3 regions of the Arthrobacter sp. KNU-44 genome follow, and region 1 is predicted to be linked to each of the others. Evidence: riboswitches for the same ligand, from Rfam matches in the RefSeq annotation. Region 1 holds a riboswitch; each other region holds the start of a gene.
The links. A riboswitch is a leader RNA that binds a small molecule or an ion and turns the genes downstream of it on or off. The one in region 1 is predicted to bind glycine.

Region 1 (9,839 bases):
GGCCATGAAGCCAACCCAGTTGAAGTTTCCCTGGTACAGGAAAGTGGCGGGCAGGCCGTGGACGAACATGATCCAGACGAAGGCCAGAAGCAATGCCAAACCAGCCACGATGCTGAGGAAGCTAGCGTAGGCGTGGATGAGGCGGTAGCCGAAAATCGTGGCAACAACGCTCACGACGCCGATGATGATGATTCCTGCGTCAACACTGATGTCCGGGCTGACCGCGGCCATTGCTTCGCCGCCGAAGACAAGGTTCGCGGCGAAGAATCCGACGTACATGATCACCACGATGACCACGATCAGCAGCGCCCCGAAGGAGCCGAATTGGCCGCGGGTCTGGATCATCTGCGCCACGCCCAATTGCGGTCCCTGGGCGGAGTGGAGCGCCATGAAGATGCCACCGATGACGTTTCCAAGGATGATTCCCACGATGGCGGGTACAAAGCTGAGCCCGAACACCGTTGTTGCGAGTCCGCCGGTCACGATAGTCATGATCATGATGTTGGAACCGAACCAGATGGTAAAGAGGTCCCGGGCTTTCCCGTGGCGTTCATTCAGCGGGATGGGCTGGATGGTCTTGTCTTCGAGCCGGGGCACTTCGGTGGCCGCGGCGGGATTGCTTCGGGTGCTCATGATGCGGTCCAGGAGGCTGCTTGCAATTCGAGGAGAGCGTTGGCGGAGGCCTTGCCGCGATTAACCATTAGCGCGAGGAGGTCGAAGACGAGGGTGGCCGCGGCTACCGTGGTGATGTCTGCGTGGTCGTAAGCCGGAGCGACCTCGACGACGTCTGCCCCGACGATGTTGATGCCGTTCAGGCCGCGGAGCAGTGCCAGAAGTTCGCGCGAGTGGAGCCCGCCCATCTCGGGAGTACCGGTGCCCGGCGCGTAGGACGGGTCCAGGACGTCGATGTCGATGGAGACGTACACGGGGGTGTCGCCGAGCCGCTCCTTGACCTGTTGGATGGCTGCTGGAACGCCGATGATATCCAGGTCCGAGCAGCGGATGATTTGGAATCCGAATTCGTGGTCGCGGAGGAAATCGTTGCGATCGTAGACCGGCCCGCGGATGCCGACGTGCATGGACCTATCTTCCACCAGGAGACCTTCTTCGAAAGCCCGCCGGAAGATGGTTCCGTGGGTGACGGGCTGGTCGAAGTAAGTGTCCCAAGTGTCCAGGTGGGCATCGAAGTGCAGCAACGCGACCGGCCCGTGGACCTTGTTCAAGGCCCTGAGCATCGGGAGGGCGATAGTGTGGTCGCCACCGATCGAGATGAGCTTCTTGTCCTCGCCGATCAGGGGGAGTGCCTGCTCTTCGATTTCGCGGACGGCACGGGTGATGTCGTAAGGCGTGCAGACGATGTCGCCAGCGTCGACAACCTGGACTTCGTACACAGGCTCGACGTCCAGTTCGGGGTGGTAGCCAGGACGCAGCAGCCGGGAGGCTTCGCGGACTGCGGCCGGACCGAACCGGGCGCCTGGCCGGAAGGACGTTCCGCCGTCGAACGGCACGCCGACGATCGCAATGTCGTAGTCCGGAACGCGGTCGATTTGGGGGAGCCTGGCGAAGGTGCCGAGGCCTGCATACCGGGGGACTTTTGTTGCGTCGACGGGGCCGATGGGCTTGTGCGTTGTCATTCCAGGATCCTTTGTGCAGTGCTGCCGGGCGGCGATGCCCGCAGCGTTTCGGTGTTGGGATGGGGTGCTCGCCGTTGAGCGGGAAGTAGGTAATCCAATTCTTAGTGACGTGCATCACGGCGTATAGCGGTAGATTGACTACAAATGGCCGGGGCTCTTATACATATGTCTAAGGGGCCCTGAATAGTCCGGAAACCAACGCGCTGGGAGCATATTTCATGGCGATTACAGTGGCTGAGCTCGTGGCGGAACCCCAGCTCGGACTCACGCTTTTGGCCGGATCCACAGGCAAGCACAACCGAATCGCCTGGGCACACACTTCTGACCTGCCGAGGCTGTGGGAATGGGTCACCGGCGGCGAACTGATGATGACCAACGGCCTGTCCATCCCGTCCGACGCCCAAGGCCAAGTAGCGCTCGCCGAGGCGCTCGTCGATGCAGGGGCCAGCGCCCTGGCCATCGGGGAAAAGATGCATGCCCCGGAGTTGTTGCCCGAGTTTCTGGCGGCCTGCGAGCAGCTGCCGCTACCGCTGATTAGCATTCCGTATCCATTGCCCTTCATCGCTATCGCGCGAGCGGTGGCCGAGGCCTCCTTGTTGGAGGAATCACGGCGGCTGCGTCAGACGGCCCGGGTCTATGACCTGCTCCGTACGGCGGGAACATCCGGGGACCATTGGCAGGGCCTTATCCAAGGCCTCGAGGCCGAGCTCGATGCGGATCTATTCGTCGTGGACCGGCGCTGTCTTCATCCCTGGCATCCGGATGGTGAGCCTCTGCCGGACTTCCTGGAGGCGGAATTGGCCCCCTTGACGGGGCATATACCCATGACCGGGAAGAAGTTCCAATGGCATCGGCTGCGGGACCGGCACGTGTTGATGATGGACATCCCTACCCACGCCAATGCGGTGCTGGTGGTGCTGCCGAAAAGCGATCCGCACCCTGACGCCGTCGTGCTTCTGCATGCGGCAACGGTGCTGGGGCTGGAACTCTCACGGTCGGCCCTGTCCTTGGAAGGCCGGCATCGCCTGGCGGGCGAATTCCTCTTGCAGGCGTTCGATGGACGTCTCGGGCTCGCGGAACTGGAGGTCAGGCTCGCCGCTCTTGATGTTCCGGCGCAGAATTTGGTGGTTGTTTCGATAGGGGACGACGACGGCGAGCGGCTGGCGAACATTCACGTCGAACTGTGGCGTCACGGCCTTCAGGCCGCTTGCCTGAGGCGTTTCAACACACTTCATGTGGCGATATCAGCAGCGGTGGCCGATGACGTATTGATCCACTGCGCAGGGCCCGAGGTTCGGATTGGCATCAGCTCCCCTACGTCTGCGGGTGGCATCCAACGAGCACTGCAGGAATCGCTGTGGGCGCTCGGTTCAGCGAAAGGCAATGCCGTAAACCTGTCCCGTTACGCCGAGGGGCCCTCGTGGCTGGGGCTCACCAGTTTCGAGGAGGGGGCGGCGTTGGTTCAGCGGCTGCTCGGCCCGATCTTCACGTATGAACAGAGCCAGGAAGGCGATCTCATCGTGACTTTGAAAACCTACCTGGACGCCCAGAGGTCGTGGCAAAAGACTGCCGCGGCGCTCTTCGCCCATCGACAAACCATCATTTACCGCATCCGGAAAATCAGCGAGTTGACGGGGCTCGACATGACCGAAACATCCACGTTGGCCCAGCTTTGGTTTGCGCTCCAGATACATGAGGCCATGCATAAGTGAACCCCCACCCCGCAGAGGTGGTTGTCATTGTCCGCCTAGGCGCCCGCGCGGAGGGGCACGTCTGCGGCATCCTGGTCCGACTGGAGCTCGTCCTGGAACCTCGCGTAGCGGGCCAGGTGGGCTGGACGGCGGCGCAGGAAGAACCACGCGACACCGAGCATGATGAACCAGGCCGGCGTGACCAGCAGTGCCGTCAGCGTGTCCGACTGGGTGGTCAGCGTCCAGAGCACAAACGCGAAGAACGCGAAGACCACCCACACCATCACGATGCCGCCGGGCATCTTGAACGTGGACGCGATGTGCAGCTGCGGGCGACGACGACGGAATGCGATGTAGCTGGCCAGGATGATGGACCAGACGAAGACGAAGCAGACGGCCGACACGGTGGTGACCATGTCAAAGGCCTTGCCGACGTCCTGTCCCGCGTACATCAGGACGACGCCGGAGAGCAGCAGCACGCAGGAGAGGAACAGGGCGTTGCGGGGAACCTTCCGCCGGGACAGGCCGCTGAAAAGGGCCGGGGCGTCGCCCTCCTGGGCTAGGCCGTACACCATGCGCGAGGTCGAGTAGATGCCGGAGTTGGCCGAGGACATGGCCGAGCTCAGCACCACCAGGTTGACCACGGTGGCGGCTGCGCCGAGCCCAGCCAGGGAGAACATGGCGATGAATGGGCTGTGGCCGGCGGCGAACTGGGTCCAAGGAGTGACGGACATCAGGATGATGAGGGCGCCCACGTAGAACAGGAGCACTCGCACCGGGATGGAGTTGATCGCTCTGGGCAGGTTCTTCTCCGGGTCCTTGGCCTCTGCCGCAGTGGTGCCCACTAGCTCAATGCCCACGAATGCGAAGACCGCGATCTGGAAGCCGGCCACGAAGCCCATGAATTCGTGGGGGAAGAAGCCGCCGTGGCTCCAGAGGTTGGTGAGGCTTGCCGGTCCGGCCTCGGACTGGAACCCGCTGAAGATCATGAACAGCCCTACAACGATCAGTGCTGCAATCGCGATGATTTTGATGAGGGCGAACCAGAATTCTGTCTCGCCGAAGGCCTTCACCGTGGTCAGGTTCAGCAGCAGCAGGATCGCGATAGTGGCCAGGCCCGGGATCCACAGCGGGAGGCTCGGCCAGAGCTCCTTTGAGTAGCCCGCAATGGCAATGACGTCCGCGATGCCGGTGATCACCCAGCAGAACCAGTAGGTCCAGCCGGTGAAGAAACCTGCCCACGGACCCAGAAGGTCTGCGGCAAAGTCGCTGAAGGATTTGTAGTGCAGGTTGGACAGCAGCAGTTCGCCCATGGCGCGCATGACGAAGAACAGCATGAAGCCGATGATCATGTACACGAAGATCACGGACGGGCCGGCCGCGGAGATGGTCTTTCCGGAACCCATGAAGAGGCCTGTGCCGATGGCGCCGCCGATCGCAATCAGCTGGATGTGCCGGTTGCTGAGCTGCCGATCAAGATGGGGTGTTTCACTAGCTATGGCGGGCGGGTGATGAATCGTCATGAGGAACTCCATCGTTCAAGTGGCATTAGCGTGCCACGATGATTCGGGGTTCCTCCCCGCTCTGTATTGGACCTGAGAGATTCCGCGGCCCCGTGCTTTCGCATGGTTCCGCTTTGCACCGTCGGTGAGCCCGGAGTTCCCGGGCTGCTTTCCAGAGTTGCCTTGCCGCGGCGGTACGGGGGCCTGAGAGTTTCCTGGGGAGGATTTGCTCCTACGGCGACTGCAGAATGTACCGGCAGGACTCTCCCGCCGCAGATCATCAGCGTATTCAGTTTGGGTGATGCCCGACTCAGTGTGGGATAGGTCACCAAGGAATGTCAACTCCGGCTATGCTTCGTGATCTCCTCGATTGATGATCCTCTGCCGACGGCTATTTCCGATACCTGATGTTGCCCCTGCGTTGACATTGTGTGTATGGTGTGAGCCGAATCACCCCAAATCTGAATATGCCTTTCGAACCGTGGCGGGAGAGTCCTCCCAGTCATCAACCGGGCAGGCGCCGTAGGAGCAAATCCTCCCCAGGAATCTCTCAGGCCCCCGTACCGCTGCGGCGAGGCAACTCTGGAAAGCAGCCAGGCTTCGGTCCGGCTCACCGACGGTGCAAGCAGGCAACCAAGCCTGCGGAATCTCTCAGGTCCGATACAGAGCGGGGAGGAACCCAAACCGAAGCCGTGCCATTGCGGTCGGCCCTACCTTGGAGTTCCTTTTGACTGTTCAATCAACCCCCACCGCTTTCGCAGACCGACACATCGGCGCACGACGGCAAATCGATGTTGGCATCATGCTCAAAGCTGTCGGCTACGACTCCGTTGACGGCCTGGTGGATGTCGCTGTCCCCGATTCCATCCGCCAGGATGTTGCACTTAGGCTGTCCAAGCACGGCACCGACGCCCTCAGCGAGGTGGAAGTCCTGGCTGAACTTCGCAAGCTGGCGGCCAAGAACAAGACGGCCGTGCAGATGATCGGCCAGGGCTATTACGACACCGTCACTCCGCCGGTGATCCGCCGCAACATCCTCGAATCCCCGGCCTGGTACACGGCCTACACGCCCTACCAGCCGGAAATCTCCCAGGGCCGCCTCGAAGCCCTGCTGAACTTCCAGACCATGGTCCAGGACCTCACGGCATTGCCGGTGGCCAACGCGTCCCTGCTGGACGAAGCCACCGCCGTCGCCGAGGCCGTATTGCTCATGCGGAGGGCCAACAAGTCCGCCTCTGCGGGCAAGACCGTCCTCGACGCCGAATGCCTCCCGCAGACCATCGCCATCGTGAAGGGCCGCGCCGAGGCGCTGGGCTTCGAGGTGGAGATCGCTGACCTGTCCCAGGGCCTGCCCGACGGCGACATCAACGGCATCGTGCTGCAGCAGCCGGGCGTTTCCGGCCGGGTGTTCGACCACTCCGCCGTGATTGCCGCCGCCAAGGAACGCGGCGCCCTCGTCACCGTGGCGGCGGACCTCCTCGCGCTCACGCTGATCACGCCTCCGGGTGAGCAGGGTGCTGACATCGCCGTCGGCTCCACTCAGCGCTTTGGCGTACCGCTGTTCTTCGGCGGCCCGCACGCCGCGTACATGGCTGTCCAGAAGGGCCTCGAGCGCTCGATGCCGGGCCGCTTGGTGGGCGTTTCCAAGGACGACGCCGGCACTCCCGCCTACCGCCTCGCCCTCCAGACCCGCGAGCAGCACATCCGCCGCGAGAAGGCGACGTCCAACATCTGCACCGCGCAGGCCCTGTTGGCCATCGTGTCCTCGATGTACGCCGTCTACCACGGCCCCGATGGCCTGAAGGCGATCGCCGAGACGGCCCACAACCACGCCCGCACGCTCGCCACCGCGCTCAAAGTCGCCGGCCGCGAACTCGTCTCCGATTCCTTCTTCGACACCGTCACCGTCCGCGTCCCCGGCAAGGCCGGGAAGGTCATCGCCGCCGCCGAAGCGCGGGGCATCAATCTGCGGATCATCGACGCCGACACTGTGGGCGTCTCCGTTGACGAAACCACGACGTCGGAAGTGCTGTCCGCAGTGGCCGTCGCCTTTGGCGCCGGTCCCTTGAAGACCGCTTCCGGCTTCGAGTTGCCGGAGGCCGTGGTCCGCAGTTCTGATTTCCTGCAGCACCCGGTGTTCAACACGCACCGTTCCGAAACCCAGCTGCTGCGCTACATCCGCAAGCTGTCGGACCGCGACCTGGCGCTGGACCGCACCATGATCCCGCTGGGTTCGTGCACCATGAAGCTGAACGCCACCGCCGAGATGGAAGCCATCTCCTGGCCGGAATTCGCCTCGATCCACCCCTTCGCCCCGGATTCCCAGACCGAGGGCTGGCGCGAACTGATCGAAGATCTGGAAGCTGACCTGACGGAGATCACCGGGTACGACCAGGTCTCCATCCAGCCCAACGCCGGTTCCCAGGGCGAACTCGCGGGCCTGCTGGCCATCCGCGGCTACCACCACTCCCGCGGCGAGGCCCAGCGCAACGTCTGCCTCATCCCGGCGTCCGCCCACGGCACCAACGCCGCCTCGGCAGTGCTGGCCGGCATGAAAGTGGTCGTGGTGGCCACCGCGGCCGACGGCACCATCGACCACGCGGACCTGCAGGCCAAGATCGACGCCACCGGCCGTGCTTTGTCTTGCATCATGATCACTTATCCGTCCACGCACGGCGTGTACGACGCCGACGTCCGCGAAATCTGCGACTCGGTGCACGCGGCCGGCGGCCAGGTGTACGTGGACGGCGCCAACCTCAACGCGCTCGTGGGCCTGGCCCAGCCGGGCAAGTTCGGGGGCGACGTGTCCCACCTGAACCTGCACAAGACCTTCTGCATCCCGCACGGCGGCGGCGGACCCGGTGTTGGCCCGGTCGCGGCCAAGGCGCACCTTGCACCCTTCATGCCCGGCGATGCGAACAAGGCAGCACACGAAGACGGCGCTTCTTTGCCAGGGACTGGCGTGGCCATCTCCGCCTCGCGTTACGGCTCCGCCGGCGTCCTGCCGATTTCCTGGGCCTACGTGAAGCTCATGGGCGGCGAAGGCCTGACCGAGGCCACCAAGTCCGCGCTGCTTGCCGCGAACTACATCGCCTCGCGCCTCAACGAGTACTTCCCCGTTCTCTACACCGGTGAAGGCGGGCTCGTGGCCCACGAGTGCATCCTGGACCTGCGCGAACTGACGGCTCGCACCGGCGTTACTGCTGAGGACGTGGCCAAGCGCCTCATCGACTACGGTTTCCACGCTCCCACCCTGGCGTTCCCGGTGGCGGGCACCCTCATGGTGGAGCCCACCGAATCCGAGGACCTCGGGGAGATCGACCGATTCATCGAAGCCATGATCACCATCCGCAAGGAAATCGACCAGGTCGCGAACGGCGACTTCACGGTGGAGAACAGCCCGCTGCGCCACGCACCGCACACCGCGGCCGCCGTCGTCTCCTCGGACTGGAACCGTGAGTACTCCCGCGAGCAGGCCGTCTTCCCTGTCCACCTCAAGCAGGACAAGTACTTCCCGCCCGTCGGCCGCATCGACGGCGCCGCAGGCGACCGCAACCTGGTCTGCTCCTGCCCTCCGATCGAAGCCTTCGAGAACTAAAGGACTCCTCACGATGACTGAGAACTACACTGCGCTCTACGAAGAGCACAAGAAGCTCGGCGCTTCCTTCACCGATTTCGGTGGCTGGCAGATGCCCCTGAAGTACTCCTCCGAACTGGCCGAGCACCACGCCGTCCGCCAGTCCGCAGGCCTGTTCGACCTTTCCCACATGGGCGAAGTCTGGGTCAGCGGCCCGGACGCGGCCGCTTTCCTGGACTACGCCTTGGTGGGCAAGATCTCCGCCATGTCGATCGGCAAGGCCAAGTACTCGCTGATCTGCCAGGAAGACGGCGGCATCATCGACGACCTCATCACCTACCGCCGTGGCGATTCCAAGTTCCTGGTGGTTCCAAACGCCGGCAACGCCAAGGTTGTTGCCGAGGCACTGGCGCAGCGGGCTGCCAACTTCGACGTCGTCGTCGAGGACGCCTCCGCAGCGACCTCGCTGATCGCCGTCCAGGGTCCCAAGGCGGAAGAAATCCTCCTGCGTTTGGTCCCGGCGGAACAGCACGCCCTGGTCACCGAGCTGAAGTACTACGCCGCCGTCGAGGTGCCCTTCACCTTTGCCGGGAGCATCACGGAACTGCTCCTCGCCCGCACCGGTTACACCGGTGAGGACGGCTTCGAAATCTTCGTGGACAACGATGCCGCCGCCCTGTGGCAAGCAATCGCGGCAGTTGCCCAAGACGGCGAGCTGATCCCCGCCGGCCTGGCCTCGCGTGACTCCCTGCGTCTCGAAGCCGGCATGCCGCTCTACGGCAACGAGCTCTCCCGCGAAGGCAACCCCTTCTCGGCGGGCCTGGGCCCGGTCGTCTCGCTCGCCAAGGAAAGCGACTTCGTAGGCCGCGCCGCCCTCGAAGCCCTGAAGGCTGAGGGCGCCGGATCCACCAGCGGCCGCAAGCTGGTTGGCCTCAAGGGCCTGGGCCGCCGCGCCGGCCGCAGCCACTACCCGGTCCTCAAGGACGGCGTAGTGGTCGGCGAAGTCACCTCCGGCCAGCCCAGCCCCACCCTCGGCTACCCCGTGGCGTTGGCCTATGTCGACGTCGAACACGCCGAGCCAGGCACGGCCCTGGACGTAGACCTGCGCGGCAAGGCTGAACCGTTCGAGGTTGTCGCACTGCCGTTCTATAAGCGGGTTAAGTAGGCCGTGTCGCCTTAAGCCCGTCGGCTTCGGTGGGTGGCTGGGAGCCGCGGGACGGAAGAATCCTCCGCGTGCTCGGTCGCGAAGACGCCCGCTGGGCGGACGTGACGCTCCCGGTGGGTTGCGTGACCGTGGTTGCGTTTAGCCCGTCGGGTCCGACATCCTCTGCATGCTCGGTCGCGAAGACGCCCGCTGAGCGGACGTGTCGCTCCCTTAGACGCATGCTGCCGGATGCCGGCACCCGATGGGGCCCTGCATCTCACCTGCGGCTCA
Region 2 (9,839 bases), 330 kb from region 1:
TCGCTCCGCTCAGCCAGGGAACCCGGGCGGCGTGGGCCCATGCCGCCTCACTCACTTCGCTCCGCAGCAGCCAGGGTGCGCCGACGCAGCAGCCCTGAAACTTTGCCGGACGTTCACCTCTGCCTAGCTTGCCCGACAACCGCCCCCGCGTACGTTGAAAGGGTCCGGAGCAGCACAAGCTTCCTAGCAGTGAGGAAATCCCATGACCAGCAATGAGAACCCCGTCGTTCTGACGAAGGACAGCATCGAGGCCGACAGCGCCGACGTTGTGGACGCGAACGTCACCGTGGTCAACGAGATGTACGAGGAGCTCCTCAACCATGAGGAAATCGCTACCAATGCTCTGCGCAGCTACTTTGTGGACTACTACCTGACCCAAGCACTCGCGGGCGGTTTCGCGCAGTACGTGTTCACGGTCCCGGAACGCGAAGAGGTGGATGCGTTTGTCCGCGAAGGCCTCGAAGGAATGGGCGCCAAAGGCCACCTTGAGCTGTTCAACCGCACCGCCGCAGCTTTCGACGCCCTGTCCGAGGAAGACGCCGAGGCCTACCTGGACGGCGACCTTGACGAGTCCGAAGTGGCACCGGAAGCCGTTGCTGAACTCGAAGCCCTCGACGGCGAATTCGAATCCCTCCTGGAGACCGAGGACATCATCGAACTCAACGCAGCGTGGCTCCGCAGCCAGGACGGCGTGCTCTACCTGGACGAGGAGCAGCTGAAGGCTCACATCGCCGAGCGTGTAGCACTCATCCCGAACCTCGAAGAGCGCCAGGCCGAGGCAGCCGAAGCGGAACTTGAGAACGCCCCTGAATTCGCGCTCATCATCCGTGAACTGTGCGACGTTGCCGGCTACCAGCTGGAGAAGATCACCATGGGCGATCCCAACTACGAGCACGACGGCGAGACTATCCTCGCCTGGCACTTCACCACGGACCACGGCAACTACATCATGATCGAAGAGGACGACGAAGCCTTCATGATCCACCCTGAGACGAAGGAAATCATCGCGGCCGTCGAGTTCGAGGACGCTGAAGAGTTCGAAGACGCCTAAAACGCCCGCTCACCTTTGAGGCCTTTTCGACAAACGCTCGCTCAGATCTTCCGGCCGGTCCGGAAAGATCTGAGCGAGCGTTTGCCTTTTGGGGTGCAAAAGTGAGCGAGGGTTTTAGTAGCCCATGCTGCTGCCGCTTGGGGTGCTGCTGCTCGGGGTGAGCATGGAACCGGATGGGCTGACCAGGAACCACACGCCACCCACGCCTTGGCCGTAGGTGTCACTGGAGTCTTCATCCTTGGAGAAGAAGTAGATAGGCATCCCGTTGATGGTGATCTGCATCTTGCCGTCTGCCGTGGGGATGGTGCCGATGGTTCCGCCCACCCCGTCAACCGCCGGCGTCTTCGACGTCGTTGTCACGGCGGGCCAGCTGGTGGCGCAGCCGCCGGTGCAAGCGCTCTTGCCGGAACCCTTGACGTCCTTCGCGAAGAAGTAGACGCTCTTGCCGTTCGCAGCAACCACTCTCTCGCCGACGCTCGACGACGCCGTCTTCAGTTCCGCCGCTCCAGCAGGAGTGCTCGACGCCGGAGCGCTTGAACTCGCCGACGCCGCGGAACTGGGGCTGGTGGCGCTCGAGGACGTGGAAGACGAGCCGGGGCTTCCTCCACAGCCAGTGAGGGCGATGGCCAGAGCAAGAATGCCGAGCCCGGTGCCGAGTTGCTTCTTCATGGTTTGCTCCTTCGCTTGCACCGGCCGTGGACGTGCCGGAAGCTAACCCGTACGACGCCGCCAGGTGAAGAATGGTTCAGGGGGCTTGAACCTTTTTCGTGGCGGGCACGTCGTATCGCAGGAGAAGGGGAAGCCGAGCACCAAGGAGGCGCCGATGCCGCTCGACGAGGATGTGGTGGCCGCGATTTATCGCGACCACGGCACAGCGCTGCGCCGCTTCGTTCTGAGCTGCACGCCGGATGCGCACTTGGCTGAGGACGTGGTGCAGGAAACCATCCTTCGCGTGTGGCAACACGCCCCGCAGATCACCGGCAGCCTGCGCAGCTATTTGTTCCGCACTGCCCGCAATGTCATCATCGACAACTACCGCAAGGCCCAGCGGCGCCCGGCAGAGGCTGCCGAACGCGACATGGCGGACCCGGAGGAGGCCACCGAGCGGGTGGACGAGCTCCTCAACCGGGTCCTCATGGAGGAGGCGCTCCTGCGGCTCAGCACCGAACACCGGGAGGTTCTGGTAGCCCTGCATTACGAACGTTTCACGGTGAACGAGGCCGCGCTGAGGCTCAACATCCCCAGCGGCACGGTGAAATCCCGGGCCTTCTACGCCGTCAGGGCGCTTCGCACGATTCTCGATGAAATGGGGGTGCAGCGGTGAACGAAACCGGACTTCACCAATTGCTGGGCGCCTACTTGCTCGGCGGCCTCGAACCTGCCGAGGCCCGGGTTTTCGAGGAGCACTTGGCACGCTGCGCTGATTGCCGGCTCGAGCTGGGGGAGCTGGAGAGCCTTCCGGCCCTCCTCGACGCCGTCCCCGTGCCCGACGCCGTCGCGCTCGCCGCCGGGCGGCCCGCCGTCGAGCCCTCCGCTGCAGTTCCGCCCGCTGCTTCCGACGCTCGCTCACTAATGGGGGCTTTTTCGGAAAGGCTCCCGCAGCCGATTCTCTTGAAAATGGCAGCACGGCGACGGAAATCGCGACGCCGGTGGGCGGCTCTGGTGGGTGCCGTGGCCGCCGCTTGCCTTGGCTTGGGCATACTGGCCGGGCCGGTGTTGAACCAGCCACCTAAACCTGACGCCAGCTACTCGGTGCAGACGGACAACGGCCTGCAGCTCACTGTGGGGCTCGTCAGGAAGGCGTGGGGAACCGAGCTGCAACTGGAAGGCCGCAGCATGCCGCCGCAAGGCACGATGTACCTGTGGGTCAAGGGTCGCGACGGCACGGAAGAAATGGCCTGCGGTTGGACCGCGACGTCCAGCGGCCACATCAAGGTCACGGGCGCGACGCCGGTCCAGCTTGCCGGGATTTCGGGCGTGGAACTGCGCGATGACAACCAGAAGACCGTCGCCGTGATTTCGGTCCCGGGGAGCTAGGGGTCCCCAGGACCTAGGTGGTCAGCGGTGAGCGGTCAGGCGGACGCAGGTTCGCTGGCTTCAGGATCGGGCAGGTCGTTTCGCTCCCAGGTGGGCATGTCCAGTCGGTTGAAACTGTAGAGATGTATTCCCGCGACGCCGTCCGGGTGCGCAGTGAGTTCGGAAACCAGGCCTTGCGGTGAGTACTTGTCTCCGCCGAGAAGCTTGCGGGCGAGGGTTCCTTTATTGCTGAGGAACTTCAGGGATGTCCCGACGCCGATCTGGGTTGCCAGGGCCAGCAGTTTGGTCCGGGGAACTGCCCCGGCAATCCCAGCCCATACGGGAAGCTCGACGCCTTCCCGGCGCAGGAGTGCTGAGTAGTCGAGGATCGTCGGGGTGGAGAAGCACATCTGCGTGACAACGTGCGTCGCCAGGTGTTGTTTGGCCAACAGTGCGTCCAGCAAGTCCAGCCCGCTCACGGAAGGATGCCCCTCGGGGTAACCGGCGATGCCCGCTGTGATGGTGCCACCGGTGTACTCGGCGATGTCCGCCAAGAGGGGAAGGCTCGATCGGTAGGGGCCGGCACCAAGAGGTCCGTCTCCACCGATGGCGAAGACCTCCGTGATCCCGACGGCCCCGCAGTCCCGGAGGATGCCGGAAAGCTGCGCCCTGTGCTCCAGCCCGCGCGCCGAGACGTGCGGAATCACGTTGTAGCCCAGGAGGCTGAGCTTGACGGAAGCCTCCATGGTCCGCGCGATGCCGTGATGGGGCAAGCAGGTGACTGTGAGCGTTGTGGAAAGCGGCACTGCGGCCTGGACTTTCTCAACGATTCCGTCTGAGGGAATGATTTCAATCCGGGTGGGGAACATGCTGGCTCCTTGCCGATCAGGCCGTCGCGTGGTGTGCGAGGAGGGTGCGGGCTTCCTGGCGGGTGGTGCCGGAGTCCTGGATGCCTTCGGCGATGTGGGCGAGGTGGGCAGGGATTTCGCGGCCTTTCTTGCGCATCGCGGTGGCCCAGAGGCGTCCGGCGCGGTAGGAGGAGCGGACCAGGGGGCCGGACATGACGCCGAGGAAGCCGATTTCCTCGGCTTCGGTGGCGAGGTCGACGAATTCCTGGGGTTTGACCCAGCGGTCCACGGGCAGGTGCCGTTCGGAGGGGCGCAGGTACTGGGTGATGGTGATCAGGTCGCACCCTGCGGCGTGCAGGTCGGTCATGACTTCGGAGATCTCTTCGCGGGTTTCGCCCATGCCCAGGATCAGGTTGGATTTGGTGACCATGCCGGCGGCCCGGCCCTGGGTGATGACGTCCAGGGAGCGGTCGTAGCGGAACGCGGGGCGGATGCGTTTGAAGATCCGGGGCACGGTTTCGACGTTGTGCGCGAAGACCTCGGGGGCGGAGTCGCAGATCGCTTGGATGTGTTCGGGTTTGCCGGAGAAGTCGGGGATGAGCAGTTCGACGCCGGTGCCGGGGTTCAGTTCGTGGATCTTGCGGACGGTTTCGGCGTAGAGCCAGACGCCTTCGTCTTCCAGGTCGTCGCGGGCGACGCCGGTGACGGTGGCGTAGCGCAGGGCCATGGCCTGGACGGAGCGGGCGACCTTGGTGGGTTCGAACATGTCCACGGGGGAGGGTTTGCCGGTGTCGATCTGGCAGAAGTCGCAGCGGCGGGTGCATTCGGAGCCGCCGATCAGGAAGGTCGCTTCCTTGTCTTCCCAGCACTCGAAGATGTTCGGGCAGCCGGCTTCCTCGCAGACGGTGTGCAGGCCTTCTTTTTTCACGAGGTTCTTCAGGCCCACGAATTCCGGGCCCATCTGGACCTTGGCCTTGATCCACTCGGGTTTGCGTTCGACCGGGACGGCTTTGTTGCGCTGTTCAACGCGCAGCAGCTTACGGCCTTCAGGTGCCAGGGTCATGAGGAACTCCATAATTCAGGTGGCGCGGACGCACCACGATGATTCGGTTCCTCCCCGCTCTGTATTGGACCTGAGAGTTTCCGCGTTGCCGCCTCGCGGCTGGACGCTTGCACCGTCGGTGAGTCCGGTTGCCCGGGCTGCTTTCCAGAGTTGCCTTGCCGCGGCGGTACATGGGCCTGAGAGATTCCTGGGGAGGATTTGCTCCTACGGCGCCTGCTGAAACGTACCGGCAGGGCTCTCCCGCCGCAGATCATAAGCGCGTGCCACCTTTCGGTGACACGTCTCACATGGTATCCGGTGCCTGTGCGGCACGCAAAGAGCTGAGTCATTGATTCCTGACGTTGGCTGATGTACCTTGGCGCCAAGGAATCCGACATCCTTGCCGGATGACCGTCGAAAAGGTCGACGCCATGGCAGGAACCTCAACAGCTCCCCTCCGCATTTCGATGCACAATTCGGGTCGAGCCGCACCGAAGGTCCTCGCCGCCCTGTCGGTGCTGGCAGTCTTGTTTTGCGGCATCAGTACCGCTTCCCCGGTTCTTGCGGCCACGCCCTGCTGGGACATCAGCGGTACTTGGACGACGGTCCAGGGCGGCTCCCGGACCTTAACGTTCACCTTCCAACAGAACGGCAACCAGGTGAGCGGCACTGCCGGCGACACCAGCCTCAGCGGGACCTTCACCGGAAACGTTACCGGCGACCACGTCGACGTGATCGTGGTGTGGAACGCCCAGCGCGCCAACGGCTCCACCCTCGAAGGCGAGTACGAGGCCACCATCTCGGCCGGGACGCTGACCGGGACGACCCACGACGTTGCCAATCCCTCCAGCCACGCCACATGGACCGCTACCGGTGGCCCGACCAAGGCCTGTGCCGGAGCCACCGCGACGCCCACCGGCTCGGTGACGCCCACCAGCGCGGCGACGCCAACCGGCTCGCCCACGTCGACCAGCTCGCCCGCCTCGACCGACTCGAATGAGGCCGCGGCGGAAGCGGCCATCCTCCAAGCCCTGGAGAGCACCGGGCACACTAGCGTGCCCGCTACGGAAGGTCTGAATACCAGCGGCGCCCAAGCGATTGAAGGCGCCTTCAGGGGGCTCTTCTCGAAGAACGACGACGTCGCCAATGCCCTGGTCTTCCAAGCCGGTCTGCTGGCGTCGTCGGACGGCTCGGATGGGAGGCCCAGGTTCCCGGGCGTCCGGGCATGCATGCCCATCATCCTGCGCATGGCTTACAACGGGGTTACCGGTCCGGATGCTGCTGCACGTGCATCAGCGCTGTTGGCGGGCCGTCGCCTGCTGCTCTACCTCCTGGGACGGGACTTCGCGGTCACCAAGGGGGCGGCGTCGTGACTCCGTGCCGGATCCTCGTCGTCCTCGTCGCTTTCACAGCAACGTCAGTGGCCCTCGCGGCCTGCCAGGGGCCCCGGCCTAGTTCCCCCAATTCTTCTCAGGTGATGCCTCCCTCTTCCCAGGTAACGAGATCAGGGCCGCCGCAAAGCGCAGGGCTCACCCTGACCCCGCCGGCGGGGTGGGCGAACCGGGTACTGCCCACCCTCGGCGGGATCGTGCTGGCCGGGACGGAAGCGGACCTGACTGCCCAGACCCCGGCCGGGCCGAGGCTGACCGCGGTGCCGAACACGGCGGCGCCCACGGCCGACAAGCTGATCGCCAACCTCGACACGGGCGCGCTGTTCGCGCCGACGGCCACCCAGCAGACCTTCGGCCCGTACGAACAGGTCCCGGTGCTGCGTTTCATGACGGCGGCCACCCCCAGCGACGGCGAAACCGTCGAGATCATGGCAATCACGGTTGCTCCCCACGAGGCCTATTTGATGACGCTGGAGGCGCCTTCGTCGAGCTGGAATACGGCACAGGCAACACTCGAGGGGATCGTGGCGTCCGCCTCGATCAACGCGGAGCTCTTCCCGAAATAACCGCTTCCACCCCTGGTTAGATCCTGCGATAGCTAAGGTCGAAGATCATGCGTCCGGCCTCGTGGGCCTTGTTTTCGAAACTCGTGCGGATGCGGCCATCGAAGCGCGGAGCCCATCCGCCCATGTGATCCACTCCCTCGTTGGGGCCGGTGTGCTCGGTGCTGACCGGTGCGCGGCCTTCCTTGACGGGGGCCCCGCCCACCATGGATTCGACGCCGGATTCCCACACTTGGGTGAGGGGGCTGTCTGCGCCGGTCCGCTCGCCGTCGTGCACGTTCTCAAACTCGGTAGAGCCTGCAAGGACCTCGCGGACGTGGATGGCGTAGTTGGACCAATCTGTGGCGATCCGCCACAGGCCACCCTTCCCGAGGGACCGCGCAGCGAGTTCGGCGAACGCGGGCTGGATAAGGCGGCGTTTGTGGTGCCGGGATTTGTGCCACGGGTCCGGGAAGAAGACCCAGAGCTCGCTGACCGAGCCCGCGGGGAGCATGGTGGCCAGGACCTCGGGGGCGTTGGCTTCCACGACGCGGACGTTGCTGAGTCCGCGACTGTTGATCTTGATCATGGTGTTGGCCAGGCCTGGGGTGTAGACCTCCACTGCGAGGAAGTCCTTGTCCGGGTTCTCTTCTGCCGCGTGGCATACGGCGTCGCCGAGTCCCGAACCGATTTCGACGATCAGCGGTGCTTTGCGCCCAAACTCGGCTTCGGCGTCGAACACGTAGTCCGGGTGCACGGATGTGTTGGCGACATGCCGCGGAACCTGGATGGCCCAGCGGTCCGAGTGCTCTTCCCACGCTGCTTGGCGGCGCCCCTGAAGGCGCGTCCCGCGGCGCACGAAACTGACCGGCCGGCCACCATAGGTGCCGAAGGAGGCCTGGCTGCCCGGGGTCACGGGGCGCGAAGACTGCGGTGTTTCGGGGGAATCTGGGGTTTCACTCATCTCCTCCAGAATACCGTTGCAGGACCAAACGCCCGCGGCGGAACTTGCGTACGACCCCGTCACGAGGCCGCCCTGCACGGGTGTGACTGCCAGAATGGGTTGGTGACCCCCGCTTCAGGCTCCCCCAAGAACACCAAGCCGCACCCCGGCGTCCCCGAGATCCTCGTCGACGCCGAGATCGACGAGCTTCCCGCCGCCGAGCCCACGCAGGTCAAGACGCGCGGCGGACTCGTCTTCCTGGGGATCTGCCTGGTGCTCATCGGCCTGAATCTGCGGACGGTTTTTTCGAGTTTTTCGGCAGTCCTTCCGGAAGTCACCGCCGACGCCGGGCTGCCGGGCTGGGCGGTGGTGGTTCTCACCACTGTGCCGGTGACCTTGTTGGGCGTCTTCGCGCCGCTGGCGCCGATCCTGGCCCGCCGATTCGGTGCCGAGAGAGTATTGCTCGGCGCGATGGCAGTGCTGACAGCGGGGCTGCTGCTCCGTCCTGTGGACCTCGCCGGCGCCGGGCACTTACCGGCCCTCCTTGCCGGTACCGCGGCGTGCGGCGCCGCGATCGCGCTATGCAACGTACTGCTGCCCGGCGTAGTCAAGCGTGACTTCCCGCATCGCCTTGGGCTCATGGGCGGGCTATATACGACGGCGATTTGCGCGTCTGCCGCGCTTGGCGCCGGTTTCACCTATCCCGTCTTTACCGCGGCCGGGCACTGGACCTCGGCGCTGTGGTTCTGGGCGCTGCCCGCCGCCGTCGTACTCTTGCTTTTCCTGCCGCTCGCGATCCGCCAGCATCCCGTCCGGCACAGCGCGGCCGACGGCGGTACGAACGTCTGGCGTTCCGTCGTCGCCTGGCAAGTCACCATCTTCATGGTGTTGCAAGCGATGATGTCCTTCAGCGTGTTCGCCTGGTTGGCGCCGATCCTGCGTGATCGTGGGATCGACGGCGGGACGGCCGGTTTGATCGTGTCCGTGTCGATTGTGCTGCAGATGCTTGGTTCGTTCATCGCTCCTGGGCTCGCGGCACGTTTCAAGGACCAGCGAGTCATCAACACCGTGGTGGCGCTCATGACCGGCGGCGGCTTCGCCTTGAGTATTTTCGGCCCCACGGACCTGATCTGGGTGTGGACCGGGCTGTTGGGCCTGGGCCAAGGGAGCCTCACGGCCGTGGCGTTGACCATGATCATGCTGCGTACCCGCGATTCCCATACCGCGGCGCACCTTTCCGGCATGATGCAGGGCGTCGGCTATGGCTTGGGCTCCACGGGAACCCTGATGGTCGGCCAGTTGCACCAAGCGACCGGCGGATTCGCGGCGGCCGGCATCCTGTTCCTCGTGGTGGGATCCCTCGCGGCCTTCTTCGGCTTCCGCGCGGGCCGGAACCGCTACGTCGGCTAGCCCAACTAGCTCGCAGTTGTTGTCGTTTTGAGGGCTCTAAACGACAACAACTGCGAGTCAGTTGGGTTCAAGCGGGGGGAGTTTAGTGCGTCAGGTCCTTGCCCTTGGTTTCCGGGATCATGAAGGCGAACGCGATTCCGATGGCCAGCAGGATCACGGCGTACACGTTGAACATATTGGCCTGGCCGATGCTGCCGAGCCACGTCTGCAGGTACGGGGCCGTGCCACCGAAGACCGCAACGCAAATGGAGTACGGGACGCCGACACCGACGGTGCGGATCTTGGTCGGGAACAGCTCGGCGTACACGGCAGGGACAATCGAGGCGCTGCCGGCAATGAAGAACAACATCACAGACATCGAAACGGCCAGCTGCCAGGGCGAATCCTTCAGGAGCCACGTCATCGGGAAGTGCAGCAAAGCCGCACCTGCAGAGCTCATGATCAGCACGGGCTTGCGGCCGATGCGGTCGGACAGCTTGCCCCAGAACGGGAGCGACGCAATGAACGCGATGTTGCCGATGACGCCGGCCCACAGGGCTGCTCCACGGTCCATCTTGAGTGTGCTGGCCGCGTAGCTCGGCGCCACGACGCCCCAG
Region 3 (9,839 bases), 1.0 Mb from region 1:
ACGCCCAGGCCCGCAAGCGCCGCGCAGAGGTGTCCGCCGAGGCCGACTTCTACGGCGCCATGGACGGTGCCTCGAAGTTCGTCAAGGGCGATGCAATCGCGGGCATCATCATTATCATCATCAACTTCGTTGGCGGCATTGCCATCGGCGTGCTGCAGCGCGGCATGAACGTGGGCGATGCGCTGAACTCCTACGGCCTGCTGACCATGGGCGACGGGCTCGTCACCCAGATCCCGGCCCTCCTCATGGCCGTCTCGACGGGCATGATCGTCACCCGGTCCAACGCCGAAGAAGACATGGGCCGCACGGCCTCCTCGCAACTCATGCAGTCGCCCAACGCCTTGCTGATCGCGGGACTGGCCGCAGTGGCTATGGCGCTCATCCCCGGCATGCCCATCGTGCCCTTCCTGCTGGTGGGTGCTGCCCTGCTGTTCGGCTCGAGGCGCCTCGCGGCGCAGCAGAAGAAACAGAGTGAGGCTGACGACGCCCAGGAAGCAGCCGCACTGAGCTCCGATGAAGACCCGAACGAGAGGCTCATGCAGGACATGCGCGTCCACCCCCTCGAGATCTTGTTGGCTCCGGACCTTGTCGACATGGTCTCCGGCGCCTCGGACGACCTCCTGGCCCGTGTCCGCTCTTTGCGCCACAAGATCGCCATGGAGTTGGGGATCGTGATTCCGCCCGTCCGCACGCGTGACAACGTCGAGCTGCCGCCGGCCACCTATGCCATCCGCATTGCGGGGGTGGAAGCCGGACGCGGCACGGCGCCGTCGGGCAAGTTGCTCGCCCTCGGCGATTACCTTGACGCACTGCCGGGCGCCTCCACGGTGGAGCCGGTCTTCGGGCTGGCCGGAAAATGGATTCCCAGCGAGATGCGCCACAGCGCCGAAATGACGGGGGCAACTGTGATCGACCGGGTTTCCGTCCTGGTGACCCACTTGTCGTCGATCGTGTCCGCCAACGCCGCAAGGCTCCTCACCCGCGAGGACGTCAGGGTGCTGACGGAGGGCGTGCGCAAGCAGAGCCCCGCCGCCGTCGAGGAACTCATTCCCGGGCTCATGTCCTTGGCCGAAGTGCAGCGGGTGCTGCGGGGACTCCTCGAAGAACAGGTCCCCATCAACGATCTTCCCCGCATTTTCGAGGCACTCGCCCTGCGTGCCAAGGTTTCCACCGAGCCCGAGGCTTTGGTGGAAACCGCCCGCCAATCGCTGGGGCCCGCGCTCGCAGCCAAGTTCCTGGACGGCACGGTGCTCAATGTGATCATGATCGATCCACTCCTGGAACAGTCCATGCTCGAAGACATGCGCCCGGCCGAAGGGGGTACCCAGATCGTCATGAGCCAAGCGCGCCTGGACGCCGTCCTGGCCTCTGTGCAGTCTTCGGTGGAGGCCGCCGCAAACGCCGGACGGCAAGCCGTTCTGGTGTGCGCCCCGGCGTTGCGGCCCGCGGTCCGGCGGCTCGTGGCGGCTCCCGACGGCGGTGTTCCCGTGTTGTCCTACCGCGAAGTGACGTCCGCAAACATCCAGATCGAAACCGTGGGGGTGGTCCGCCATGCCGAAGCAATACAAGCTTAAGGGCACCTCCCTGGACGACATCCGGGCGAAAGCCGAGCAACAGCACGGTCCCGGGGCGCGGATCGTCTCTGCCGAGAAAGTCACCAATCCGGGGATCGCCGGCCTCTTCGCAGCCAATCGCTACGAGGCAACCGTGGAGGTTCCGGCAGAGGGTTCCACCCAACTAGCTAGCAATAGTTGTCGTTTTGAGGGCTCAGAACGACAACAACTGCGAGTCAGTTGGGACGCCCAGGTTGCTGGGGAGGCACGGCTTGCCGGGGAGGCTCACGCGTTGCAGGGGCCCGCGATCGCCGCGCTCCTGGAGCAAGCCGACGCGGCCGAGATGGACCTGCACCGGCCCGAGGCAGCTGTTTCAACCGCCTCCCCGGATTTCGCGGGGATGTTGGAGCAGCTGGGGAAGGAGTTCCAGGCGCCGGTCTCCGGACCAGCGACGCAAGGGATGCTGACCGCGTTGCCGGCCCCCGCCGTCGGGCACGCCGTTTCTGTGCAGGTACCGGTTCCACTTGCCGGCAGCGGCAACCTGATCGTCCTGCTTGGCCTCGGCGACGACGCCCTGGGACCGGCGTTGGAAATGTCCATCGCCGAGGGCGGCTCCGACGTCCGGACGGCCGGAGCGCTAACTGCCTTCGGGCACCTCCACGTGGTGGGGCGCCAGGGCGCGACGGCGGCACGCGCCCAAGCTGTGCTCACCGGCCAAACCGTGCTGGTCGCTTACGGACTCGGCAGGCAAGGCGAAGCCGCGACGCATGCGGCGGCCGTCGCAGCGCTCGCCGCAGACCAGTTGTGGCTGGTTGCCGACGCAGGGCGGAAAGCGGAAGACACGGCGGCCTGGGTCCGGGCGCTCTCCGCCGCGCTGGCCGCCGAGCGAGTCACGCTTGACGCCCTTGCTGTTTTCGGCGCATCGGAGACCGCAAGTCCCGAGACGGTCAACGGACTCGGCCTCCCCATCGGGTGGGTGGACGGCAAGCCCGCCCGCGTTGCCGTGCTCGGAAAGGTACATTGAGAGCATGCTGGTACTGACACGCAAGCCGGGCGAACAGATCATGATTGGTGAGGACATTGTCATCACCGTCATGGAAGGCCGCGGCGACGGCGTGCGGATCGGGATCGAGGCCCCTCGAGGGGTGTCCATCCAGCGTCGCGAAGTTGTTGAGGCGATCGCCGCTGCCAACCTCGCTGCTGCCCAGGCCGGCCCCGAAGCCGAGGAACTCGTTGCCGGGCTGCGTCCGCCGGTTCGCAAGCCGAGCAAGGACTAGGCGCCGTCCCTACTCCAAGCCCAGGAACTCCTTGAGGAGCGGCAGCGAGCAATCCCTCGTCACGGCCAAGGCCCGTTCGATATTTGCATTTTCCGCAAGCAGCATCACGTCATCCACGGTGCCAGCACACGCGACCGCTCCCGGCGCCGCCGGGGCTGCGTCGCCGGGCTGAACGGAGCCAAGCGGAGGGGTCCCGGCCCCTTGCAGCCCCATCTGGAGAGCCTCGACGTTCGCGGCCGCGGTTGTTTCGACTTGATTGAGCACCGAGACCAGCTCACGGTGGTGATCATGAAGCAGTTCCGGCCAGATTCCGGGCGGGGCCACTGAAGCGATCATCGGCAGCGTGGCATTGGCCGACAAGCGCCATTCGATGGCCAGGGCCGACGACTCGATGTTCCGGGCAAGGGTGTCGAACCGAAGGTTTTCCAGGACCTTTTCCACGTCAGCGGCAGTGAATTTCAACCAATGCCAGTTGCCTGCCCGAACGTGCAGCAACTGTGTTTCGAGCCGGTACAACAGCAGTTCCAGCTGTCTCCGCTCGCGCCACAGCATCGCCGATAGCTCATCCGCCCCCACGGTTCCCCACTCCCCGGTTTGGCCTGCGAACATGAATCCGAGGCCTCTTTTGTATCTTTTTCATGAGCGTACACGCATTGTTATTTTTCAGATGGTATGTTCACTGAATACATGTCTGTTCCGTGTAATCTTCGGCACGTTGCATCGTCTCAGCAGCTCGCCCATGAAGCCTTGGAATCAGGCTTGGCAACTCAATAAACAGGTCTCATGGGGGGACTAATTTTGAATCGCGAAGAACGCAACGAGTTGGTGCTGCAGCACTTGCCGCTCGTTGGCTATTTGGTGTCGGAGCTCTGCGCGAGAGCTTCTCATTTGTCGCGCGACGATTTCGCGTCGGTAGGGTCCGTGGCGTTGATAACGTCTGCCGATTCCTTCGATCCGAACCTCGGAGTCCCCTTCGGCGCCTTTGCGCGCCGCCGGATCGTCGGAGCCTTTGCGGACGAGATGCGGGCCAGCGACTGGGCCACGCGCTCTGCGCGCAAGCGCATCAAGGAAACCATGTCGGTCCAGGAGACGCTGTCCGGCGTCCTTGGCCGCACGCCTTCGGTGGCCGAAACCGCATCAGCCCTGGGTGTCGAACGTAGCGTGGTGGAAGCCGCCCTTGCCGATGCCGCAAGGACCCTGTCGCCGCTGGATGACGTCGCAGTGGACACTGTTGCCGCGGACACCATCTCCCCGGAGCACTCGGTCCTGGCCGATGAGCGCCTCAAGTACCTTCGCGCCGCCGTCGACGCCCTGCCGGAAAAGATGCGGTACGTCGTCGAGGAGATCTACTTCGGTGGGCGGACAGTCAAGGAACTCGCTGAGGAACTCGGTTCCACGCACGCCGCGGTCTCCCAACAGCGTGCCGAGGGCATCCGGCTCATGCGCGATGGACTTTCCGCACATTACGCGGACGATCCGGAACAATCCTTTGAGCCCCAATCGCGCATTACGGCCCGACGTCGGCACGACTACCTGTCGACCCTCGCCACCGCCACTTTGGGCGGAATTACCCGTAGTTTCAGCTCGGCAGATGCTGCCTTGAACCGAGCGGTCTAGACTCCGCCTACTTTGCGGTCGGCACGCGGCGGAGCACGACGGCGGCAAGGACTGCCGCTCCCGCCATCAGTACCAGCCCGATCGCCGCCGTGATGTGGACGCCGGATTCAAACGCCGCACGCGCGGCGGATGTCAGGGCATCGCCCATAGGCTGGGGCAGCGTTGCCGCGGTGTCCACGGCTCCGGCGAGCGTCTCCCGCGAGCGTTCGGCCGCGTGGCCGGACAATTCGCCTGGAAGCAGCAAGTGGTGTTGGTAGGACGCCGTCAGGATGGAGCCAAGGACGGCTGTGCCCAGCAATGAACCGAGCTCGTAGCCCGTTTCGGAGATCGCCGATGCAGCGCCCGCCTTGTCGGCAGGAACCGCGCCGAGGATCAGGTCGTTGGAGATGGTCTCCGCCGAGCCAACCCCGATGGCCAGCAGTAGGAGTGCCGTCAAAAGGTACCCCGGACCCTGGCTGTGGTTGCCCAGGGCGGCCACGAGGTATCCAACTGCGCTCAGCGCCAAGCCCGATGCCACCACCAGGCCCGGGCGGATCCGCTTGACCAGCGGAACCACCACCAGGCCCGCCACGATGGTGGCCAGCAGCGCCGGAACCATCGAGATCCCCGCCTGCATGGGGGATTGGCCTTCCACGAGCTGCAAATGCTGCGCGAAGAAGTAAATGAAGCCGGTCATTGAGAACAGGGACAAGACGTTGGCCGTGATGGCCGTGCTGAAGACCTTGTTCCGGAAAAGCCGTACGTCCAACATGGGCGATGCCAAAGAGCCCTGCCTCCGGACGAAGACGATTCCCATGGCCAGGCCGAACGCCATGAAGGCCGCGGGTCCAGGGCCAAAACCGTGTACGGCGGCCTCTTTGATGCCATAAACCACGGGGGCCATGGTCAGGATGGACAGCACAACGCTGGGAACGTCCGGCTTGCCCGGGTTGCGATCCTTGGACTCGGGAATGAGGGAGGGGCCAAAGGCGAGCAGGGGCAGCAACAATGGCACCGCAACCAGGAACACGGCACCCCACCAGAAGTGCTCCACGAGCCAACCGCCGAAGATCGGCCCGAGGGCTGCGCCGCCGGAGAATCCTGCGGCCCACACTGCCACGGCGAGCCGGCGGCGGTTCGGGTCCGGGAAGATGTTGCGGATCAAGGACAGCGTGGACGGCATGAGCATGGCTCCGAAGATGCCCATACTGGCGCGTCCGGCGATGAGCCATTTAGCCGACGGCGCGAAGGCGGTGGCCGCGGAAACGGCGGCGAAGCCCGTGCTGCCGATCAACAGCAAGCGGCGACGGCCGATCCGGTCTCCCAGGTTTCCCATGGACACCAATAGGGCTGCAAGCACCAGCGGGTAGGCGTCGACGACCCACAGCAGCTGCACGCCCCCTACTTCCAAGGACCGGGCGATTTGCGGCAGGGCGAATGTCAGCGCCGTATTGTCCACAGCCACCAGCAGCACGGGGAACATCAGGAGTGCCAGGGCAGCCCAATCGCGCCACGGGGCGGATTGGATCGAAGGGGTGCGGGGGTGCTGGGTTGTGGACGGCGTGAACATGGAGATAACTGTACCGTCTGGACGGTATAGTTTCAATCTGACTCATCGAACTGCCGCATCGAACTAAGGGATGATGGACACCATGCCGCGAAAACCTATTGCCCGGGACGCTGTCCTGGATGCCTTTGAAGCCCTCCTGATCGAGGTGGGGGAGCGGGCTGCGACCCTGGACGCCGTCGCCAAGCGCGCAGGCGTCTCCAAGGGCGGCCTGCTCTACCATTTCCCCAACAAGGAAGCCATGATCAGCTCCTTGCTCGAACGCATGGACGGGCTGGCTGCTCTGGATATCGAGGCAATGAAGGCAGCCCCCGAAGGTGCGGCCGCGTTCTTCATCAAGTCTTCCCTGTGGGCGGATACTCCGTTGGACCGGGTGTTCGTGGCCGCCACGCGGCTCGCGGAAGTAGCCCATGAAGAAACCCGCAGGCGTTTCGCCGGGATCCAGCAACAATGGCTCGATGTGCTCGCCGAGGAAGTGGGGCCCGAGATGGCCAAAGCGGTCCGGTACATGGGCGATGGACTTTACTTCAACGCAATGCTTGAAGGCGGCGCCGGTGATACGGAAGTCAAGGCCAGCGCGAGGAGCGCCGACGTCGGTGCGCTGCTGGCCGCCGTCGAACGCCTCCGTGACTGAGGGTGCGGCCCAACTGTCCCCACCGCCACCCTCGCCTCGCAAGCTCGGCCAGGGAACCCTGGCGGCGTGGGCCCCCGCAGTTGTTGTCGTTTAGAGGCTCCAAAACGACATCTAGTGCGAGTTAGTTGGGGAAGTCGGGCGGGGGCGGTGACCACATTTGCGGACGCGGGCAGTCCGTAGGACAATTGGGAGTTGTGGCAGCCGTCACCGGCAACCACGATCTCATTCACATAACTGAATACGCCTTTGATCTGCGGCGGGAGAGTCCTGCAGGCATGTGATGCAGGCGCCGTAGGAGCAAATCCTCCCCAGGAATCTCTCAGGCCCACGCACCGCCGCGGCAAGGCAACTCTGGAAAGCAGCGCGCTGACGCGCGCTCACCGACGGTGCAAGCGGAACAGTGCCACAAGCACGGTTTCGCGGAAACTCTCAGGTCCAATACAGAGCGGGGAGGAACCCGATTAGCTGTGGCGCACCCTGCGCCGCCTTATTTATGGAGTTCCTTCGTGACGGTTAGTTCAACCTCCACTACGTTCGTTGACCGGCATATCGGCACCCGCCGCCAAGCCGACATTGACATCATGCTCAAGTCTGTTGGCTACGACAGTGTCGATTCGCTCGTAGACACCGCGGTTCCCAATGACATCCGCCAGGACGTCGCGCTGACGCTCCAGAACGCCCTCAGCGAGGTGGAAGTCCTGGCTGAACTTCGCAAGCTGGCGGCCAAGAACAAGACGGCCGTGCAGATGATCGGCCAGGGCTACTACGACACCGTCACTCCGCCGGTGATCCGCCGCAACATCCTCGAATCCCCGGCCTGGTACACGGCCTACACGCCGTACCAGCCGGAAATTTCCCAGGGCCGCCTCGAAGCCCTGCTGAACTTCCAGACCATGGTCCAGGACCTCGTGGGCCTGCCTATCGCCAACGCCTCACTGCTGGATGAAGCCACCGCGGTTGCCGAAGCAGTCCTCATGATGCGCCGCGCCAACAAGAACAAGACGGCCCATGACGGCAAGACCGTCCTCGACGCCGACTGTCTCCCGCAGACCATCGCCATCGTGAAGGGCCGCGCCGAGGCGCTCGGCTTTGAGGTGGAGATCGCGGACCTGTCCCAGGGCCTGCCCGACGGCGACATCAACGGCATCGTGCTGCAGCAGCCGGGCGTTTCCGGCCGGGTGTTCGACCACTCCGCCGTGATTGCCGCCGCCAAGGAACGCGGCGCCCTCGTCACCGTCGCCGCGGACCTCCTCGCCCTCACCCTGATCACGCCTCCGGGTGAGCAGGGTGCCGACATCGCCGTCGGCTCCACCCAGCGCTTTGGCGTTCCGCTGTTCTTTGGCGGCCCGCACGCCGCGTACATGGCTGTCCAGAAGGGCCTCGAGCGCTCGATGCCGGGCCGCTTGGTGGGCGTTTCCAAGGACGACGCCGGCACTCCCGCCTACCGCCTCGCCCTGCAGACCCGCGAGCAGCACATCCGCCGCGAGAAGGCGACGTCCAACATCTGCACCGCGCAGGCCCTGTTGGCCATCGTGTCCTCGATGTACGCCGTGTACCACGGCCCCGATGGCCTGAAGGCGATCGCCGAGACGGCCCACAACCACGCCCGCACCCTGGCAGCGTCCTTGAAGGCCGCGGGCCTTGAGGTCCTGCACCGCAGCTTCTTCGACACCGTCACCGTCCGCGTCCCGGGCAAGGCTGCGGGGATCGTTTCTGCCGCCGAGGCCAAGGGCATCAACCTGCGCGGCATCGACGCGGACACTGTCGGCGTCTCCGTCGATGAGACCACAACAAAGGAAATCGTCGGCGGCGTCCTTGATGCTTTTGGTGTCGTCGCCGCCTTCGGCGCGACGGTGTCCGGTGACGGCGAGGGCTTCGCGCTGGAGGCCGCTGTCGAGCGAACTTCGGACTACCTGCAGCACCCGGTGTTCAACACGCACCGTTCTGAAACCCAGCTGCTGCGCTATATCCGCAAGCTGTCGGACCGCGACCTGGCGCTGGACCGCACCATGATCCCGCTGGGTTCGTGCACCATGAAGCTGAACGCCACCGCCGAGATGGAAGCCATCTCCTGGCCGGAATTCGCCTCGATCCACCCCTTCGCCCCGGATTCCCAGACCGAGGGCTGGCGCGAACTGATCGAGGATCTGGAAGCTGACCTGACGGAGATCACCGGTTACGACCAGGTCTCCATCCAGCCCAATGCCGGTTCCCAGGGCGAACTCGCGGGCCTGCTGGCCATCCGCGGCTACCACCACTCCCGCGGCGAGGCCCAGCGCAACGTCTGCCTCATCCCGGCGTCCGCCCACGGCACCAACGCCGCCTCGGCAGTGCTGGCCGGCATGAAAGTGGTCGTGGTGGCCACCGCGGCCGACGGCACGATCGACCACGCGGACCTGCAGGCCAAGATCGACGCCACCGGCCGTGCTTTGTCTTGCATCATGATCACTTATCCGTCCACGCACGGCGTGTACGACGCCGACGTCCGCGAAATCTGCGACTCGGTGCACGCGGCCGGCGGCCAGGTGTACGTGGACGGCGCCAACCTCAACGCGCTCGTGGGCCTGGCCCAGCCGGGCAAGTTCGGCGGCGACGTGTCCCACCTGAACCTGCACAAGACCTTCTGCATCCCGCACGGCGGCGGCGGACCCGGCGTTGGCCCGGTCGCGGCCAAGGCGCACCTTGCACCCTTCATGCCCGGCGACGCCAACAAGGCAGCACACGAAGACGGCGCTTCTTTGCCAGGGACTGGCGTGGCCATCTCCGCCTCGCGTTACGGCTCCGCCGGCGTCCTGCCGATTTCCTGGGCCTACGTGAAGCTCATGGGCGGCGAAGGCCTGACCGAGGCCACCAAGTCCGCGCTGCTTGCCGCGAACTACATCGCCTCGCGCCTCAACGAGTACTTCCCCGTTCTCTACACCGGTGAAGGCGGGCTCGTGGCCCACGAGTGCATCCTGGACCTGCGCGAACTGACGGCTCGCACCGGCGTTACTGCTGAGGACGTGGCCAAGCGCCTCATCGACTACGGTTTCCACGCTCCCACCCTGGCGTTCCCGGTGGCGGGCACCCTCATGGTGGAGCCCACCGAATCCGAGGACCTCGGGGAGATCGACCGATTCATCGAAGCCATGATCACCATCCGCAAGGAAATCGACCAGGTCGCGAACGGCGACTTCACGGTGGAGAACAGCCCGCTGCGCCACGCACCGCAC

Region 2: another riboswitch for glycine. It lies ahead of lipA (lipoyl synthase); the one in region 1 lies ahead of gcvP (aminomethyl-transferring glycine dehydrogenase).
Region 3: another riboswitch for glycine. It lies ahead of gcvP (aminomethyl-transferring glycine dehydrogenase); the one in region 1 lies ahead of gcvP (aminomethyl-transferring glycine dehydrogenase).

What each region holds. Positions count from the first base shown of each region.
Region 1 covers NZ_JBPXNG010000002.1:2,284,698-2,294,536, forward strand. The annotation lists gene ACSVHC_RS11645 (purine-cytosine permease family protein) at 1-633, opposite strand, end outside; gene speB (agmatinase) at 630-1,634, opposite strand; gene ACSVHC_RS11655 (PucR family transcriptional regulator) at 1,853-3,346, shown strand; gene cycA (D-serine/D-alanine/glycine transporter) at 3,382-4,848, opposite strand; glycine riboswitch at 4,900-5,008, opposite strand; glycine riboswitch at 5,010-5,107, opposite strand; glycine riboswitch at 5,303-5,403, shown strand; glycine riboswitch at 5,404-5,503, shown strand; gene gcvP (aminomethyl-transferring glycine dehydrogenase) at 5,555-8,425, shown strand; gene gcvT (glycine cleavage system aminomethyltransferase GcvT) at 8,439-9,569, shown strand.
Region 2 covers NZ_JBPXNG010000002.1:2,618,969-2,628,807, forward strand. The annotation lists gene ACSVHC_RS13245 (hypothetical protein) at 1-98, shown strand, start outside; gene ACSVHC_RS13250 (DMP19 family protein) at 203-1,051, shown strand; gene ACSVHC_RS13255 (COG4315 family predicted lipoprotein) at 1,166-1,720, opposite strand; gene ACSVHC_RS13260 (sigma-70 family RNA polymerase sigma factor) at 1,875-2,375, shown strand; gene ACSVHC_RS13265 (anti-sigma factor family protein) at 2,372-3,088, shown strand; gene ACSVHC_RS13270 (methylenetetrahydrofolate reductase) at 3,124-3,936, opposite strand; gene lipA (lipoyl synthase) at 3,953-4,978, opposite strand; glycine riboswitch at 5,028-5,131, opposite strand; glycine riboswitch at 5,133-5,231, opposite strand; gene ACSVHC_RS13280 (hypothetical protein) at 5,365-6,330, shown strand; gene ACSVHC_RS13285 (hypothetical protein) at 6,435-6,914, shown strand; gene trmB (tRNA (guanosine(46)-N7)-methyltransferase TrmB) at 6,931-7,854, opposite strand; gene ACSVHC_RS13295 (MFS transporter) at 7,957-9,243, shown strand; gene ACSVHC_RS13300 (MFS transporter) at 9,326-9,839, opposite strand, start outside.
Region 3 covers NZ_JBPXNG010000002.1:1,236,458-1,246,296, reverse strand. The annotation lists gene ACSVHC_RS06515 (flagellar biosynthesis protein FlhA) at 1-1,574, shown strand, start outside; gene ACSVHC_RS06510 (hypothetical protein) at 1,552-2,577, shown strand; gene ACSVHC_RS06505 (carbon storage regulator) at 2,582-2,830, shown strand; gene ACSVHC_RS06500 (hypothetical protein) at 2,840-3,439, opposite strand; gene ACSVHC_RS06495 (sigma-70 family RNA polymerase sigma factor) at 3,614-4,447, shown strand; gene ACSVHC_RS06490 (MFS transporter) at 4,455-5,996, opposite strand; gene ACSVHC_RS06485 (TetR/AcrR family transcriptional regulator) at 6,079-6,627, shown strand; glycine riboswitch at 6,875-6,972, shown strand; glycine riboswitch at 6,974-7,081, shown strand; gene gcvP (aminomethyl-transferring glycine dehydrogenase) at 7,134-9,839, shown strand, end outside.